DNA from 2 places in the Actinoplanes sp. NPDC051470 genome. Region 2 is predicted to be linked to the other one. Evidence: predicted binding sites of a transcription regulator. Region 2 holds the regulator's gene; the other holds the start of a gene.

Region 1 (7,311 bases), on a different contig from region 2:
GGCTATCTCACGCCCGCCGCCCCGGCCACCTACACGGTCGCGGTCGAGCCCACGCTCACACTGCCCACGATGGTGGGCACGCCGATCAGCAACCCCCAGGTGATCTGGCGGTACGTGCTGGCCGGCCTGATCGCCGCCATCGTGCTGGGGCTGGCCGTGGTGCTGCTGCTGCGCCGCCGCCGGGCGCGGCGGGCGCCGACTGTGGCCGAGTTCGCCGACACCCCGCTGGTCGTGCGCGACCTGCGCAAGGAATATGCGGACGGCTTCGTCGCGGTCGAGGACATCAGCTTCACCGTCGAGCGCGGTCAGGTCGTCGGGTTGCTCGGTCCGAACGGCGCCGGCAAGACCACCACGCTTCGGGTGCTGATGGGGCTGACCATGCCCACCCGGGGTGAGGCGCTGGTCTTCGGCAACCCGCTGGTGCCGGGGTCGCCGATCCTGTCCCGGGTCGGCTCGCTGGTCGAGGGGCCGGGCTTCCTGCCGCACCTGACCGGCGAGCAGAACCTGCGGGCGTACTGGCAGGCGACCGGGCGGCCGTGGGCCGACGCGCGGTTCGACGAGGCGCTGGAGATCGCCGGTCTGGGCGATTCGATCCACCGCCGGACCAAGAACTACAGCCACGGCATGCGGCAGCGGCTGGCCATCGCCCAGGCCATGCTCGGGCTGCCCGAGCTGCTGGTGCTGGACGAGCCGACCGACGGGCTCGACCCGCCACAGATCGCCGAGATGCGCCGGGTGCTCAAGCGGTACGCCACCGACGGGCGGGCGGTGCTGGTCTCCAGCCACCTGCTGGCCGAGGTGGAGCAGACCTGCACCCACGCGGTGGTGGTCAACAAGGGCCGGATCGTGGCGTCCGGGCTGGTCGACGAGATCGTCGGCGAGTCGCCGTCGGTGCAGATCGACGTGAGCGACGTGGCCGAGGCGTCGCGGGTGCTGGGCGGCCTGGGCGTCGCCTCGGTGCTGCCGGACGGGGCGAACGGGCTGATCGTGGACATGAACGGCACCCCGCGCGCCGAGGTGGTGGCGTCGCTGGTGCGGGCCGGGGTCGGTGTCGATCGGGTGGTGCCGAGACGCCGCCTGGAAGACGCCTTCCTGGCTCTGGTCGGCGAGAACTCGCGGGGGAGTGGAGACCGATGACGGGAAGCGGCAGCGGGGAGGCTACGGTCGCGACCACGACGGCGAATGATCGCCGGACCGCGGAGCGTGGAAACTCAGCCACGGGATATCGGCCGTCGGCCACCATGCCGATCTGGGCCGAGGTCAGGCGGCAGGCCTCACGGAGGCGTACCCAGCTGGCTCTGGGTTTCATGGCTCTTCTGCCGTTGATCGTGCTGGTGGCGTTCGAGTTCGGCGGCGAGAGCGACGACGACAACGGTGGCGGGCAGTTCTCCAGCCTGGTCGACCTGGCCACCTCGGGCGGGCTGAACTTCGCGCTGTTCTGCCTGTTCGTCTCGGCGTCGTTCCTGCTGGTCGTGGTGGTCGCGCTGTTCTGCGGCGACACCGTGGCCAGCGAGGCGTCCTGGGGCAGCCTGCGCTACCTGCTGGCGATCCCGGTGCCGCGCGCGCGGCTGCTCGGCGTCAAGCTCGTGGTGGCGCTGGCCTACTCGCTGCTCGGCCTGCTCACCCTGGCCGGGGTGGCGCTGCTGGTCGGCACGCTGCGGTACGGCTGGCACCCGCTGGGCAGCACGATCGCCGCGGAGATCCCGCCCGGCGAGGGGCTGCTGCGGCTGCTCGGGATCCTCGGCTATCTGGCCGTGATCCTGCTGATCGTGGCCGGGCTGGCCTTCCTGCTGTCGGTGCTGACCGACGCGGCGCTGGGCGCGGTCGGCGGCGCGGTGCTGCTGTGGATCCTGTCCAGCATCCTGGACCAGATCGAGGCGCTCGGGGTGGTCCGCGACTTCCTGCCCACCCACTACAGCGACGCCTGGCTCGGGCTGCTCTCCACCCCGCCGCAGACCGACGACATGGTGCGCGGGGCGATCGCCGCGGTCGCGTACGCCACGATCTTCTGGTCTCTCGCGTTCTGGCGCTTCACCCGCAAGGACATCACGTCATAAGCATCACGTTTTCGCTTAGCGTGATGGGCACGTAAGGTGTGGGAAACAACTGAATACCTCATCCAGAGGGGCAGAGGGAACGGCCCTGCGAAGCCCCGGCAACCACCACGCATGTCTCGATGACGAGGCCCCGCGCGGCAGGTGCTAATTCCGGCCCAGCCATCTCGGTATGGGAAAGATGAGAGGAATCTCCGTGACGTCTACCGTCAGTGCATCCGCTCCCACCACCTCCAGCCCCGCGCGCGCCCTGGTCTGCCGGGCCTGCGGCGCCGAGTTCCCGCTGGCCGCTCAGCACGCCTGTTACGAGTGTTTCGGGCCGCTCGAGGTCGCGTACGACCCGGCGGCGATCGCCCAGGTGACCCGGGCCCAGATCGAGGCGGGTCCGCAGAACATCTGGCGCTATGCGCCGCTCCTCCCGGCCGGCCAGGACCCGGCCACCCGGGTGACCCTCGACCCCGGCCTGACCCCGCTGGTCAGCGCCCCGGCGCTGGCCACCGCGATCGGGCTGGACGCGCCGCTCTGGGTCAAGGACGACTCGGCCAACCCGACCCACTCGTTCAAGGACCGCGTGGTCTCGGTGGCCCTGACCGCCGCCCGCGGCCTCGGCTTCACCCGCTTCGCCTGCGCCTCCACCGGCAACCTGGCCAACTCGGTCGCCGCCCACGCGGCCCGGGCCGGCGTCCCGTCCATCGTCTTCATCCCCGGTGACCTCGAACAGGGCAAGATCGTCACCACCGCGGTGTACGGCGGGGAGCTGGTCGCGATCGACGGCTCGTACGACGACGTGAACCGGCTCTGCGGCGAGCTGGTCGAGACCGACGAGTTCGAGGACACCGCGTTCGTCAACGTGAACGTCCGCCCGTTCTACGCCGAGGGCTCCAAGACGCTCGGTTACGAGGTGGCCGAGCAGCTCGGCTGGCGCATCCCGGCCCAGGTGGTCATCCCGATGGCCAGTGGCGAGCTGCTCACCAAGATCGACAAGGCGTTCACCGAGCTGGTCGAGATCGGCCTGGTCGAGGCCCCGGCCGGCGGCTGGCGGGTGTTCGGCGCCCAGTCGGCCGGCTGCAATCCGATCGCGACGGCCCTGCACAACGGCACCGACCAGATCGTCCCGGTGAAGCCGACCGGCATCGCCAAGTCGCTGAACATCGGCGACCCGGCGGCCGGCGCCTACGCCATCGAGGCGGTCCAGCGCACCGGCGGCTGGATGGACTACGCCGGCGATGACGAGATCCGCGAGGCCATCCAGCTGCTCGCCCGCACCACCGGCGTCTTCGCCGAGACGGCCGGCGGGGTGACCGTGGCCGTCCTGCAGAAGCTGATCGCCTCGGGCAAGCTCGACCCGGCCAAGGAGACGGTGGTCTTCAACACCGGCGAGGGACTCAAGACGCTGGACGCGGTGGCCGACCGGGTCGGGCCCACCCACCGCATCAAGCCGTCGCTGCGGGGTGCTCGCGACGCCGGCCTGCTCGGGTAACAGGGTGTAGTCGGTGATCCGACAGTAAGTTCGTTTTCCATCCTGCGAGGACTTGCGAAGGGATCACAACGTCGGCAGGATGCTCTCTGCGGGAGGACGCGACGCCGTACGAGGCCCCACCTTCGAGCTTGGCGACAATCTCTACCGGGGCCCAACGACCCAGTGCCGGAGGCGCTGTGCGCGTGTCCTCCCGACCAATATCTCTCCCGGTAATTCGGTCGCGGCGGACTGGTAGTGCGTCCAGTCTGTGGGGATGCGCATCGATGTCGCCGCGTTCGACGGCTCCGACGAGTCCGTCCTCCACCAGGCCTACCAGGTGACCAGGGCCGCCCAGCTCCACGAGGTGCCGGACATCCCGTACATCCCGGAGCCCTTCTACGTCGACACGGTGCGCCGGGGCTACCCCGCTCAACGGCACATCCGCGCGCTGGCCACGCTCGACGGTCAGCCGGCCGGCACCGCCGAGCTGGGCCTGCCGCTGCTGGACAACCTCGAGCTGGTCAGCCTCGACCTGAACGTGCACCCCGAGCTGCGCCGGCGCGGGGTCGGCCGGGCCCTGCTCGACTGGGCGATCGAGCGGACCCGGGCCGAGGGCCGGAAGCACATCTCCTCGGAGACGGTCCAGAACCGCCCCGACGGCGACGCCTTCGCCGCGGCGGCGGGGGCCAAGGCCGCGCTGCCCGAGACCCGCAGCCGGCTCGACCTGACCACGGTCGACCCCGCCCGGCACGCGTCGATGCTCGCCGAGGCGTGGGAGCACGCCGCCGGCTACCGGGTGCTGAGCTGGCTGGGCATGCCCGCCGACCAGTACCTCGACGACATCGCCTACCTGGACAGCCGGATGGTCGAGGACGCGCCGATGGGTGATCTCACGATCGAGCCGGAGAAGATCGACGCCGACCGGGTCCGCGAGTCCGAGCAGAACCGGCTCGCCCGGGGCATGGACCGCTTCCACACCGGGATGGTGCACGAGGCGAGCGGGCGGATGGTCGCCTGGTCGACGCTCTCCGGGCCGCCCGCGCTGGAGACGCACATCTGGCAGCACATCACGATCGTCGACCCCGACCACCGCGGCCACCGGCTCGGGACGATCGTCAAGCTGGGGAACCTGCGTCACACGCTCGAGCACAAGCCGACGCTGACCGCGATCGACACGTTCAACGCCACGGCCAACGAGTACATGCTCTCGATCAACCGGGCGATGGGCTTCAAGGCGGCGGACACCTGGATGCAGTGGGAGCTGACGGTCTAGCCGTTCTCGCTCCTCCTTCGTCGGAAGCGCGCCGCCCAGGGGCGGAGCGGGTGGTCCGGGTCGTAGCCGCCGGCGTGCAGGCCCGCGTGCTTCTCCAGGGCGTTGCGGCAGCCGTAGGAGCCGGTCATCGCGTACGAGTAGCCGCAGAACAGGTAGTAGGCCGGCCAGAACAGCGGACCGAGGGCGGCGTACTGGCCGACGTGCCGGCTCTCGTGGCCGAACAGGTCGGTCCGCTCGTCGGCGAGCAGCCATTCCGCCGTCCGCCGGGTGAAGATCACCGACCCGACGGTGAAGCAGGTGTTCTTCGGGATCCGCCGGGTGTAGCCCTCGGCGATCAGCACGCCGTCACGGCCCGGCCGGATCGTCGCGCCGCTGGCCCGGGCGATCGCCAGGCCGGCCAGCGTGGTGCCGTTCGCCCAGGTCAGCAGCGTGCGGGCGCGCATCTCACGCCGTCCGGCGCATCTGCAGCTCGGTGAGGCTCGGGATCACCGGGTGGGGCACGCGGACGCCGGTGTCGGTGAAACCCAGCTTCTCGTACGCCCGGACCGCCCGGTCGTTGCCGGTCACCACCTCGAGCATCAACTCGTTCCGCCCGGCCTGCCGGGACCAGTCGGCGACCGCCTCGACCAGGTCGGCGAGGACGCCGCTGCCGCGCCGGGCCGGGGTGACGTAGACCGCGAAGACGACCGTGGCCGCCGGGTCCTCCGGCAGCACCGTGCCGCCGGCGTGGCCGACCAGCGGGCCGCCCGGGTCGGCCACGAACTGGGCGAGCGTCCGCCCGGCGCTGGCCTGCACGATCCGGCGCCGGTAGTCGTCGTGGCCCCGGGCCGCCGCCGCGGCCAGCGTCTCGAGGAAGGCGAGCGGGCTGTCGGCCAGCATCTCCAGGCGCAACGCGCGCATCCGGCCGGCGTCCTCCGGCGTCACGCGGTGAACCGCGACCGTCGAGCGGGGGGCTGTGCTGAGCGACACCATGATGCCTGCCTACCCGGCACAGCGGGGAGCGGCAAGCAGGTTGCGTCTATCCGACCTCGCTGCCACCGGTTTCGCCACCGGCGTAACTAGTCGGGTGACTACGGCTTCGTCCTTGCACTCGCACCCTCGGAGTGCTAAACATGGCGTTGGCACTCGCGTCATGTGAGTGCCAAGCAGGTCGGGACGGTGGGGTTCCGGCCGGGCGCCGCCATCGGTGCCCCGGCACGGGGCCGGTCGTCGCGGGCTATCCGGCTCGACCTGAGGACGTCGCATCGCCAGGTGGCGACGTCCGCAGAGGTTCCTGTGAATGTCCGGGAGGACACAGCCGTATGGCCAAGATCATCGCATTCGACGAGGAAGCTCGTCGCGGCCTCGAGCGGGGCATGAACCAGCTCGCCGACGCCGTCAAGGTGACGCTCGGCCCCAAGGGCCGCAACGTCGTGCTCGAGAAGAAGTGGGGCGCGCCCACCATCACCAACGATGGTGTGTCGATCGCCAAGGAGATCGAGCTCGAGGACACCTTCGAGAAGATCGGCGCCGAGCTGGTCAAGGAGGTCGCCAAGAAGACCGACGACGTCGCCGGTGACGGCACGACGACGGCGACCGTCCTGGCCCAGGCGCTGGTTCGTGAGGGCCTGCGCAACGTTGCCGCCGGCGCCAACCCGATGGCCCTCAAGCGGGGCATCGAGGCCGGTGTGGCCAGCGTCATCGAGGCCCTGACGCAGCTCAGCAAGGACGTGGAGACCAAGGAGCAGATCGCTTCGACCGCCTCCATCTCCGCCGGTGACTCCACGGTCGGCGAGATCATCGCCGAGGCCATGGACAAGGTCGGCAAGGAAGGTGTCATCACCGTCGAGGAGAGCAACACCTTCGGGCTCGAGCTCGAGCTCACCGAGGGCATGCGCTTCGACAAGGGCTACATCTCGGCGTACTTCATGACCGACGCCGAGCGTATGGAGGCCGTCTTCGACGACCCCTACATCCTGATCGCGAACAGCAAGATCTCCGCGGTCAAGGACCTGCTCCCGATCCTCGAGAAGGTGATGCAGGGCGGCAAGCCGCTGATCATCATCGCCGAGGACGTCGAGGGCGAGGCCCTGGCGACCCTGGTCGTCAACAAGGTCCGCGGCACCTTCAAGTCGGTCGCCGTCAAGGCGCCGGGCTTCGGTGACCGCCGCAAGGCCATGCTGGACGACATCGCCATCCTCACCGGCGGCACCGTCGTCAGCGAGGAGGTCGGCCTCAAGCTCGACGCCGCCGACCTGTCCCTGCTGGGCCAGGCCCGCAAGGTGGTCATCACCAAGGACGAGACGACCATCGTCGACGGCAACGGCAACGCCGAGCAGATCCAGGGCCGGGTCAACCAGATCCGGGCCGAGATCGAGAAGTCGGACTCCGACTACGACCGTGAGAAGCTGCAGGAGCGCCTGGCCAAGCTGGCCGGCGGTGTTGCGGTGATCAAGGTCGGCGCGGCCACCGAGGTCGAGCTCAAGGAGCGCAAGCACCGCATCGAGGACGCCGTTCGCAACGCGAAGGCGGCCGTCGAGGAGGGC
Region 2 (7,311 bases):
GCCGACCCGTCGAGCTCCGGCCATTCACCCGAGGGCGGCGGGCCCAGCGCACCGACGCGGGCGGCGAGACGAAGCACCCGGCGTACCTTGGCATCGATCTCTTCCTCGGGAACCAGCCCGGCGCGCACCGCCTCGACCAACGCCTCGCCCCACGGGTTCTGCATGGCCGGCATGGCGATGTCGAGCCCGCCCAGCGCCGCACCCACCGTGTCCCGGGCCGCCCGCCAGTCCGACACGACGATCCCGTCAAAACCCCATTCGTCCTTGAGTACGCGCTGCTGAAGCTCCGCGTGCGATGACATCGGCGACCCGTTGACGCCGTTGTAGGCCGACATCACACCCCAGCCACCCGCGCGCACCACCCGCTCGAACGGCGGCAGATAGACCTCACGCAGCGCCCGCTCGGAGATCCGCACGTCCACGGTCATCCGCTCGGTCTCGAAGTCGTTGCCGACCAGATGCTTGACCGTCGTACCCACCCCGAGCGCCTGCACGCCCGTCACGAAGGCCGCGGCGATCTCGCCCGTGAGCAGCGGATCTTCCGAGAAACACTCGAAGTGCCGGCCGTTGAGCGGCGTCCGGTGCAGGTTCACGGTCGGCGCGAGCAGCAGATGCACCCCCTTGCGCCGGGACTCCTGCCCGAGCAGCCGCCCGGCCCGCTCGACCAGCTCCGGGTCCCAGGTGGCGGCCAGCGCGGTCGGGCTGGGCAACGCCACCGACGGATCCTCGGGCGCCCACCCCGTGCCCCGGACCCCCACCGGCCCGTCCGACATCACCAGCGACCGCAGCCCGATCCGCGCTATCTCCGGCAGCGACCAGAAGTCCTGCCCTCCGAGCAACGACACTTTTTCCTCGAGGGACAGCTCACTGATCAATTCATCCACGCCTCGATCATTTCATCTTGATCGCCGGGGCGGCGGGTTGCAGGCTGGGACAATGCTGTTTCGGCAGGACGCGCTGGACCGGATCCGCGACGGACGGGTGTCGGTGGTCTTCCGGCGCTGGGAGCGCGCCCGGGTCCGCGCCGGCAGCCGGCTGCGCACCATGATCGGCGTCGTCGAGGTGCGCGCCGTCTCGGTGATCAAGCGGATCTCCGCCGCCGACGCCCGGGCGGCCGGCTACCCGAACGCCCGGTCAGCCCTGGCCGACCTGCCCCAGAAGGCGGGCGACGTCTACCGGATCGAGGTGGCGTACGCCGGCGACGACCCCCGCGTGGCCCTGCGGGAGACGGCGGACCTCCCCGACGACGAGTGGGCGACCCTGATCACGCGGCTCGACCGGATGGACACCACCGGCGCGCGCGGCCCATGGACGAGGCGGGTGCTGGCCGTGATAGCCACCCATCCCGGGACACGGGCCGGTGACCTGTGGTCCGACCTCGGCTATCCGGACATGCTGACCTTCAAGCGCGACGTACGCCGCCTGAAAGAACTAGGCCTGACCGAGAGCCTCCCCGTCGGCTACCGGCTCTCCCCCCGCGGCGCCGCGGCCTGGGCCCGGATGCCCGAAAGCCGAAGCCCCAACCCGTAGTCGATCCCGCTCGCCTACCAGCGCCCCATCCGCGCCGACAGCACCGAGATCGCCGCGACCCCGGCCGTGCTGGTCCGCAGCACCGCCTCGCCCAACCGCACCGGCACCGCCCCCGCGGCCACGAACGCGTCGATCTCAGCGTCGGTGATGCCGCCCTCCGGCCCCACCACCAGCGCGATCTCCCCCTCAGACGGCAGCTCAGCCGCGGTGAGCGGCGACGTCGCGTCCTCATGCAGCACAAACGCCGCCGCCGCGGCCGACAAGCGGGCGGCGACCTGCGACGTTCCCAGATCTGGCGCCCCGGAGACGACCGGCAGCCACGGCCGGCGGGACTGCTTGGCCGCCTCGCGCGCCGTCGCCGCCCACTTGGCCTGGGCCTTCGCGCCTCGGTCGCCGCGCCACTGGGTGACGCAGCGGGAGGCGGACCAGGGGATGATCTCGTCGACGCCGACCTCGGTCATCGCCTGGACGGCCAGTTCGCCGCGGTCGCCCTTGGGGATGCCCTGGATGACGGTGAGCGACGGGGTGGGGGCGGGGACGAAGGTCGGCGGGGACAGGTGGAGGACGACGCTGCCCTTGGCCACGGAGGTGACCGTGGCGGCGATGGAACCGCCGCGGCCGTCGGACAGGGTGACGGGCGCGCCGGGGCGGACGCGCTGGACGTCCGCCGCGTGGTGGCCTTCAGGGCCGTCGAGCGTGAAGGAAGGACCCGTCGGCAGCTCGGCGACGAGGAACAGGGACGCCGACATCAGTGGCCGTTGAAGGCGTCCCGCATCCGGGAGAAGAAGCCGCCCTGTTTGCTGAGCTCGGCCACGTCTTCGCCGCGGGTCTTGGCGAAGTCGCGCAGCATCCGCTCCTGGTCGGAGGTCAGCTTGGTCGGCGTCTTCACGTCGAGGTGCACGAACAGGTCGCCGCGGCCCTGGCCGCGCAGGTGGGGGACGCCCTTGCCGCGGATGCGGAGCGTGCTGGCGGGCTGGGTGCCCTGCTTGACCTCGATGGACTCTTCGCTGTCGAGCGTCTTGATGGTCAGGCGGGTGCCGAGCGCGGCCGCGGTCATCGGGAGGGTGACCCGGCAGTGCAGGTCGTCGCCCTTGCGGCTGTAGACGTCGTGCGGCCGCTCGTGGATCTCCACGTACAGGTCGCCGGCCGTGCCGCCGCCGGGGCCGACCTCGCCCTGCTGGGCCAGGCGGATCCGCATGCCGTCCTCGACCCCGGCGGGGATCTTGACCGTCAGGCTGCGGCGGGTACGGATACGCCCGTCGCCCGCGCACGTCGGGCACGGCGACGGGATGACCGTGCCGTGACCCTGGCAGACCTGGCAGGGGCGGGACGACACGACCTGCCCGAGGAAGGTGCGCTGAACGCTCTGCACCTCGCCCCGGCCGGCGCACGTCTCGCAGGTGGCCAGGTGGGTGCCGGGCGCGGTGCCGGCGCCGGAGCACTGGGTGCACAGCACGGCGGTGTCGACCGTGATCGGCGCCTCGACCCCGAACGCGGTCTCCTGCAGTTCCAGCTCGAGGCGGAGGATCGCGTCGGCCCCGGGACGGGTACGCGGCCGCGGGCCCCGCGACGCGCCACCGGCGGCGGTGCCGAAGAAGGCATCCATGATGTCCTGGAAACCGACGAACGGTCCGGCCCCGGGCCCACCCGGGCCGGCGCCACCGCCCCCGGGCGCCAAGGGGTCACCGCCGAGGTCGACGATCTGCCGCTTCTGGTCGTCGGAGAGGACCTCGTAGGCGGCGTTGATGTCCTTGAACTTCTCGTGCGCCTCCGGGTCCGGGTTCACATCCGGGTGGTACTGGCGAGCCAGCTTGCGGTAGGCGCGCTTGATCTCGTCATCGGTGGCATCCCGGCCGATGCCGAGAATTCCGTAGTAGTCCTTCGCCACGGGCTTTGGAGTCCTCAATGTTCGCGCAGATCCATCAATTCTGGGCCAGCAAGTCGCCAAGGTACCTTGCCACTGCACGCACGGTGGCGATGTTGCCGGGGTAGTCCATGCGGGTCGGCCCGAGCACACCGAGCCCACCGATGATGGTGCCGCCCGGGCCGTACCCGGTGCTCACCACCGAGGCCGACCGCAGGTTGTCGATCTCGTTCTCGTCGCCGATCCGGACCCGGGTGGTGCTGGGCTCGACCTCGCCGATCAGCTTGAGCAGGATGACCTCCTCCTCGAGCGCCTCCAGCACGGGCCGGAGCGAACCCTGGAAGTCAAGCATGCCGCCGCGCGTCAGGTTGGCCGTACCGGCCAGCATCAGACGTTCCTCGGAGCGCTCGACCAGTGTCTCGAGCAGCACGGTGGCCAGGCAGGCCATCGTGCTACGGCGTTCCGGCGCACAGTCGTCGACCAGCGCCTGCACGAGCGGCGGCGTGTCGGCGAGCCGCTGCCCGGCGAGTTTCTCGTTGACCTTGCGCCGCAGCTCGGTGACGTCGTCGGCGGCGATCGGGCCGGGCATCTCGACCAGGCGCTGCTCGACCCGGCCGGTGTCGGCGATCATCACCAGCATGACGCGGGTGGTGGAGATCGGGACAAGCTCGAGATGGCGTACGGAGGAGCGCGCCAGGCTCGGGTACTGCACCACGGCCACCTGGCGGGTGAGCTGGGCCAGCAGCCGCACCGTGCGGTGCACGACGTCGTCGAGGTCGACCGGGTTGGCCAGGAAACGCTCGATGGCCCGCCGCTCGGCCGGGCTGAGCGCCTTGATCCGGGACAGCCGGTCGACGAAGAGGCGGTAGCCGGCGTCGGTCGGCACCCGGCCGGCGCTGGTGTGCGGCTGCCGGATGTAGCCCTCTTCCTCGAGCACCGCCATGTCGTTTCGCACGGTGGCCGGGGAGACGCCGAGCTGGTGACGCTCGACCAGGGCCTTGCTGCCGACCGGTTCCTGGGTGGCGACATAGTCTTCGACGATGGCGCGGAGGACGTCGAGTTTGCGGTCATCGAGACTCATCTGACCCCTCCCCCGCTCGTTGGCACTCCTGATCGGCGAGTGCCAGTCTACGTCGCCACTCGCCGCCGCGCGATGATCGCACCCACGGCGGTTGGTCTCGACTACGTTGAGCTGCGGTCCTACCGTGTCAGCCATGACTGAACCGCCTCGTCCGCCGGGTGACGGAAATCCGTACGACCCGACGACGCCGCTCAACCCATATCCGGGTAACGAGCCGACCTCCGGATCGGCCCCGCCTCCGCCTCCGACGCCGCCGACGTACGGCTCGCCGCAGCCGCCGACCTACGGCTCCCCGCCACCGTCCTCCGGCGCCGGTGGATACGGCCCGCCGCCCAGCTCAGGGGCGGGTGGGTACGGTCCGCCGCCGTCCTCCGGCGCCGGTGGCTACGGCCCGCCGCCCGGCTCGGGCGCGGGGGGCTACGGCGCGCCCCCGCCCGATCCCGGCTACGGCCAGCCCGGGGCCTACGGCCAGCCCGGTGGTTACGGGCAGCCCGGCTACGGCGCGGCCGGCGCCGGTCCCGCCCCGGTCGGCTATGCCAACAATGACGAGAAGACCTGGGCCCTCGTCGCCCATTTCGGTGGCATCCTCGTCGGCTTCATCGCGCCGCTGGTGGCGATGTTGGCCAAGGGCAACGAGTCGCCGACCGTCCGCGCGCACTCGGTCGAGGCGCTGAACTTCCAGATCACCTGGGGCATCGCCACGATCGTCGCCTCGATCCTGGCGGCGTGCACGGTGGGCATCCTGTTCTTCCTGCCGATGATCACCTGGGTGGTCGTCATCGTGTTCTCGATCATCGCGGGCATGAAGGCGAACGAGGGTCAGCTCTACCACTACCCGGCCACGTTCCGGATGGTCAAGTAACGAGGTCGCGTACCACGGCGTCGGCCAGGAGCCGCCCGCGAAGGGTGAGTTCGAGCCGGCCGGCGCCGTAGGCCGCCGCGTCGAGCAGGCCGTCGCCGAGGAACCGCGCGGTCACCGACGGGTCGAGCCCGGCCAGCGGCATGCCGTCGCGCAGCCGCACGCGCAGCATCACATCTTCCATGCGCTGGTCCGAGGCGGTGAGGATCTCCCGGCCGTGTCCGGGCGAGTCGCCGTCGGCGAGCTTCCGGGCGTACGCGGACGGGTGTTTGACGTTCCACCACCGGACGCCGCCGACGTGGCTGTGTGCGCCCGGGCCGGCGCCCCACCAGTCGCCACCGGTCCAGTAGAGCATGTTGTGGGCGCAGCGGGCGGCCGGGCCGGACGCCCAGTTGGACACCTCGTACCAGGTCAGACCGGCCGCGGCGAGCCGCTGGTCGGCGGCCAGGTAGCGGTCGGCGGCCACGTCGTCGTCGGGGTAGGGCAGGTCGCCGCGGCGCATCCGGGCGGCCAGCCGGGTGCCGTCCTCGACGATCAGGGCGTACGCGCTGACATGGTCGACGCCGGCCGCGACCACCGTGTCGAGCGACCGGGCGAAGTCGTCCGCGGTCTCCCCCGGCGTGCCGTAGATCAGGTCGAGGTTGACGTGCTCGAACCCGGCCTCGCGGGCCTCGGTCGCGGCCTCGGGCGCGCGCCCGGCGGTGTGCCGGCGGTCGAGCACGGCCAGCACGTGTGGTGAGGCCGACTGCATGCCCAGCGAGATGCGCGTGAAGCCGGCCCGGCGCAGCGCCCGCAGCGAGCCGGGGGTGACCGACTCGGGGTTGGCCTCGGTGGTGATCTCGGCGCCCGGCGCGAGTCCCCAGGTGGCGTCGATCGCGTCGAGCACCCGGGCCAGGTCGCCGGGGTCGAGCAGGGTGGGCGTGCCGCCGCCGACGAACACGGTGTCCACCCGCCGGGGGCTGACGACCTTGCCGGCCAGGCGGAACTCGGCCAGCACCGCGTCCAGGTAACCCTCCTGGCTCGCCTCGGTCGAGGTGTACGTGTTGAAGTCGCAGTAGCCGCAGCGGCTGGCGCAGAACGGCACGTGGACATAGACCCCGAATCCGTTTTGTCCGGCTCCGGCGGCGACATCGTCGGGCAGCGACCCGTCGGCGGGGACGGGCTCACCCTCGGGCAGCGGACCAGGCATCCGTCAAGTGTGCACCGCCGCCGATAGGGTCTCCGCATGGAGCTGGTCCACACCTCGACGTCCGCCGGGATCACCACGCTGACCCTGGACAGCCCGGCCAACCGCAACGCGCTGTCCAGCACGCTGATGTCCGAGCTGCTCGACGCGCTGGCGACCGTGCTCACCGACGCCTCCGCCCGCGCCGTGGTGCTCACCCACACCGGCCCGGTCTTCTGCGCCGGCGCCGACCTGAAGGAGACCCAGCAGGTCACCTCCGGCCGCGGTCGGCTGCCGGCCGAGATGATGTCCGATCTGCTCGCGGCCATCTGGGAGTTCCCCAAGCCGGTCGTCGCGCGGGTCGGTGGTCCGGCTCGGGCCGGCGGGCTCGGCCTGATCGCGGCGGCGGACATCGCGGTGTGTACGCGGGACGCGACGTTCGCCTTCACCGAGGTGCGTCTCGGGGTGATCCCGGCCGTGATCAGCGCCACCGTGCTGCCCCGGCTGGCCCCTCGCGCCGCGGCCGAGCTCTACCTCACCGGCGACACCTTCGACGGGGCCCGCGCGGCCGAGATCGGCCTGGTCACGGCGGCGGTGCCGGCCGACGAGCTGGACGACACCGTGGCCCGCTACTGCGACTCGCTGGTCCGCGGCGGTCCGCTCGCGCTGGCCGGGACCAAGCAGATTCTGCGGCGTACGCCGGCCGAGTCCGTCCGCGCCGATCTCGCCGACCTGGCCGCCAGGTCGGCCGGATACTTCAAGTCCGAGGAGGGTCGCGAGGGTGTGGCGGCGTACCGCGAGAAGCGGCCGGC

What was found. The regulator HrcA, encoded in region 2, represses chaperone genes, less so after heat shock. The targets are predictions, from matches to a motif close to GGTTNGCACNCTCNNNNNGAGNGTGCNAACC.
Region 1: the regulator HrcA is predicted to act here: its motif matches at 5,903-5,933, upstream of groL (chaperonin GroEL).

The regions. Positions count from the first base shown of each region.
Region 1 is NZ_JBFBAA010000001.1:816,837-824,147, reverse strand. It holds gene AB0M54_RS04055 (alpha/beta fold hydrolase) at 1-1,137, shown strand, start outside; gene AB0M54_RS04050 (ABC transporter permease subunit) at 1,242-2,057, shown strand; SAM riboswitch class I at 2,113-2,242, shown strand; gene thrC (threonine synthase) at 2,251-3,534, shown strand; gene AB0M54_RS04040 (GNAT family N-acetyltransferase) at 3,788-4,786, shown strand; gene AB0M54_RS04035 (hypothetical protein) at 4,783-5,229, opposite strand; gene AB0M54_RS04030 (GNAT family N-acetyltransferase) at 5,231-5,758, opposite strand; gene groL (chaperonin GroEL) at 6,088-7,311, shown strand, end outside.
Region 2 is NZ_JBFBAA010000037.1:41,022-48,332, forward strand. It holds gene AB0M54_RS40815 (glycoside hydrolase family 3 C-terminal domain-containing protein) at 1-884, opposite strand, end outside; gene AB0M54_RS40820 (hypothetical protein) at 937-1,530, shown strand; gene AB0M54_RS40825 (16S rRNA (uracil(1498)-N(3))-methyltransferase) at 1,545-2,279, opposite strand; gene dnaJ (molecular chaperone DnaJ) at 2,279-3,418, opposite strand; gene hrcA (heat-inducible transcriptional repressor HrcA) at 3,453-4,475, opposite strand; gene AB0M54_RS40840 (DUF4870 domain-containing protein) at 4,609-5,337, shown strand; gene hemW (radical SAM family heme chaperone HemW) at 5,330-6,523, opposite strand; gene AB0M54_RS40850 (enoyl-CoA hydratase-related protein) at 6,560-7,311, shown strand, end outside.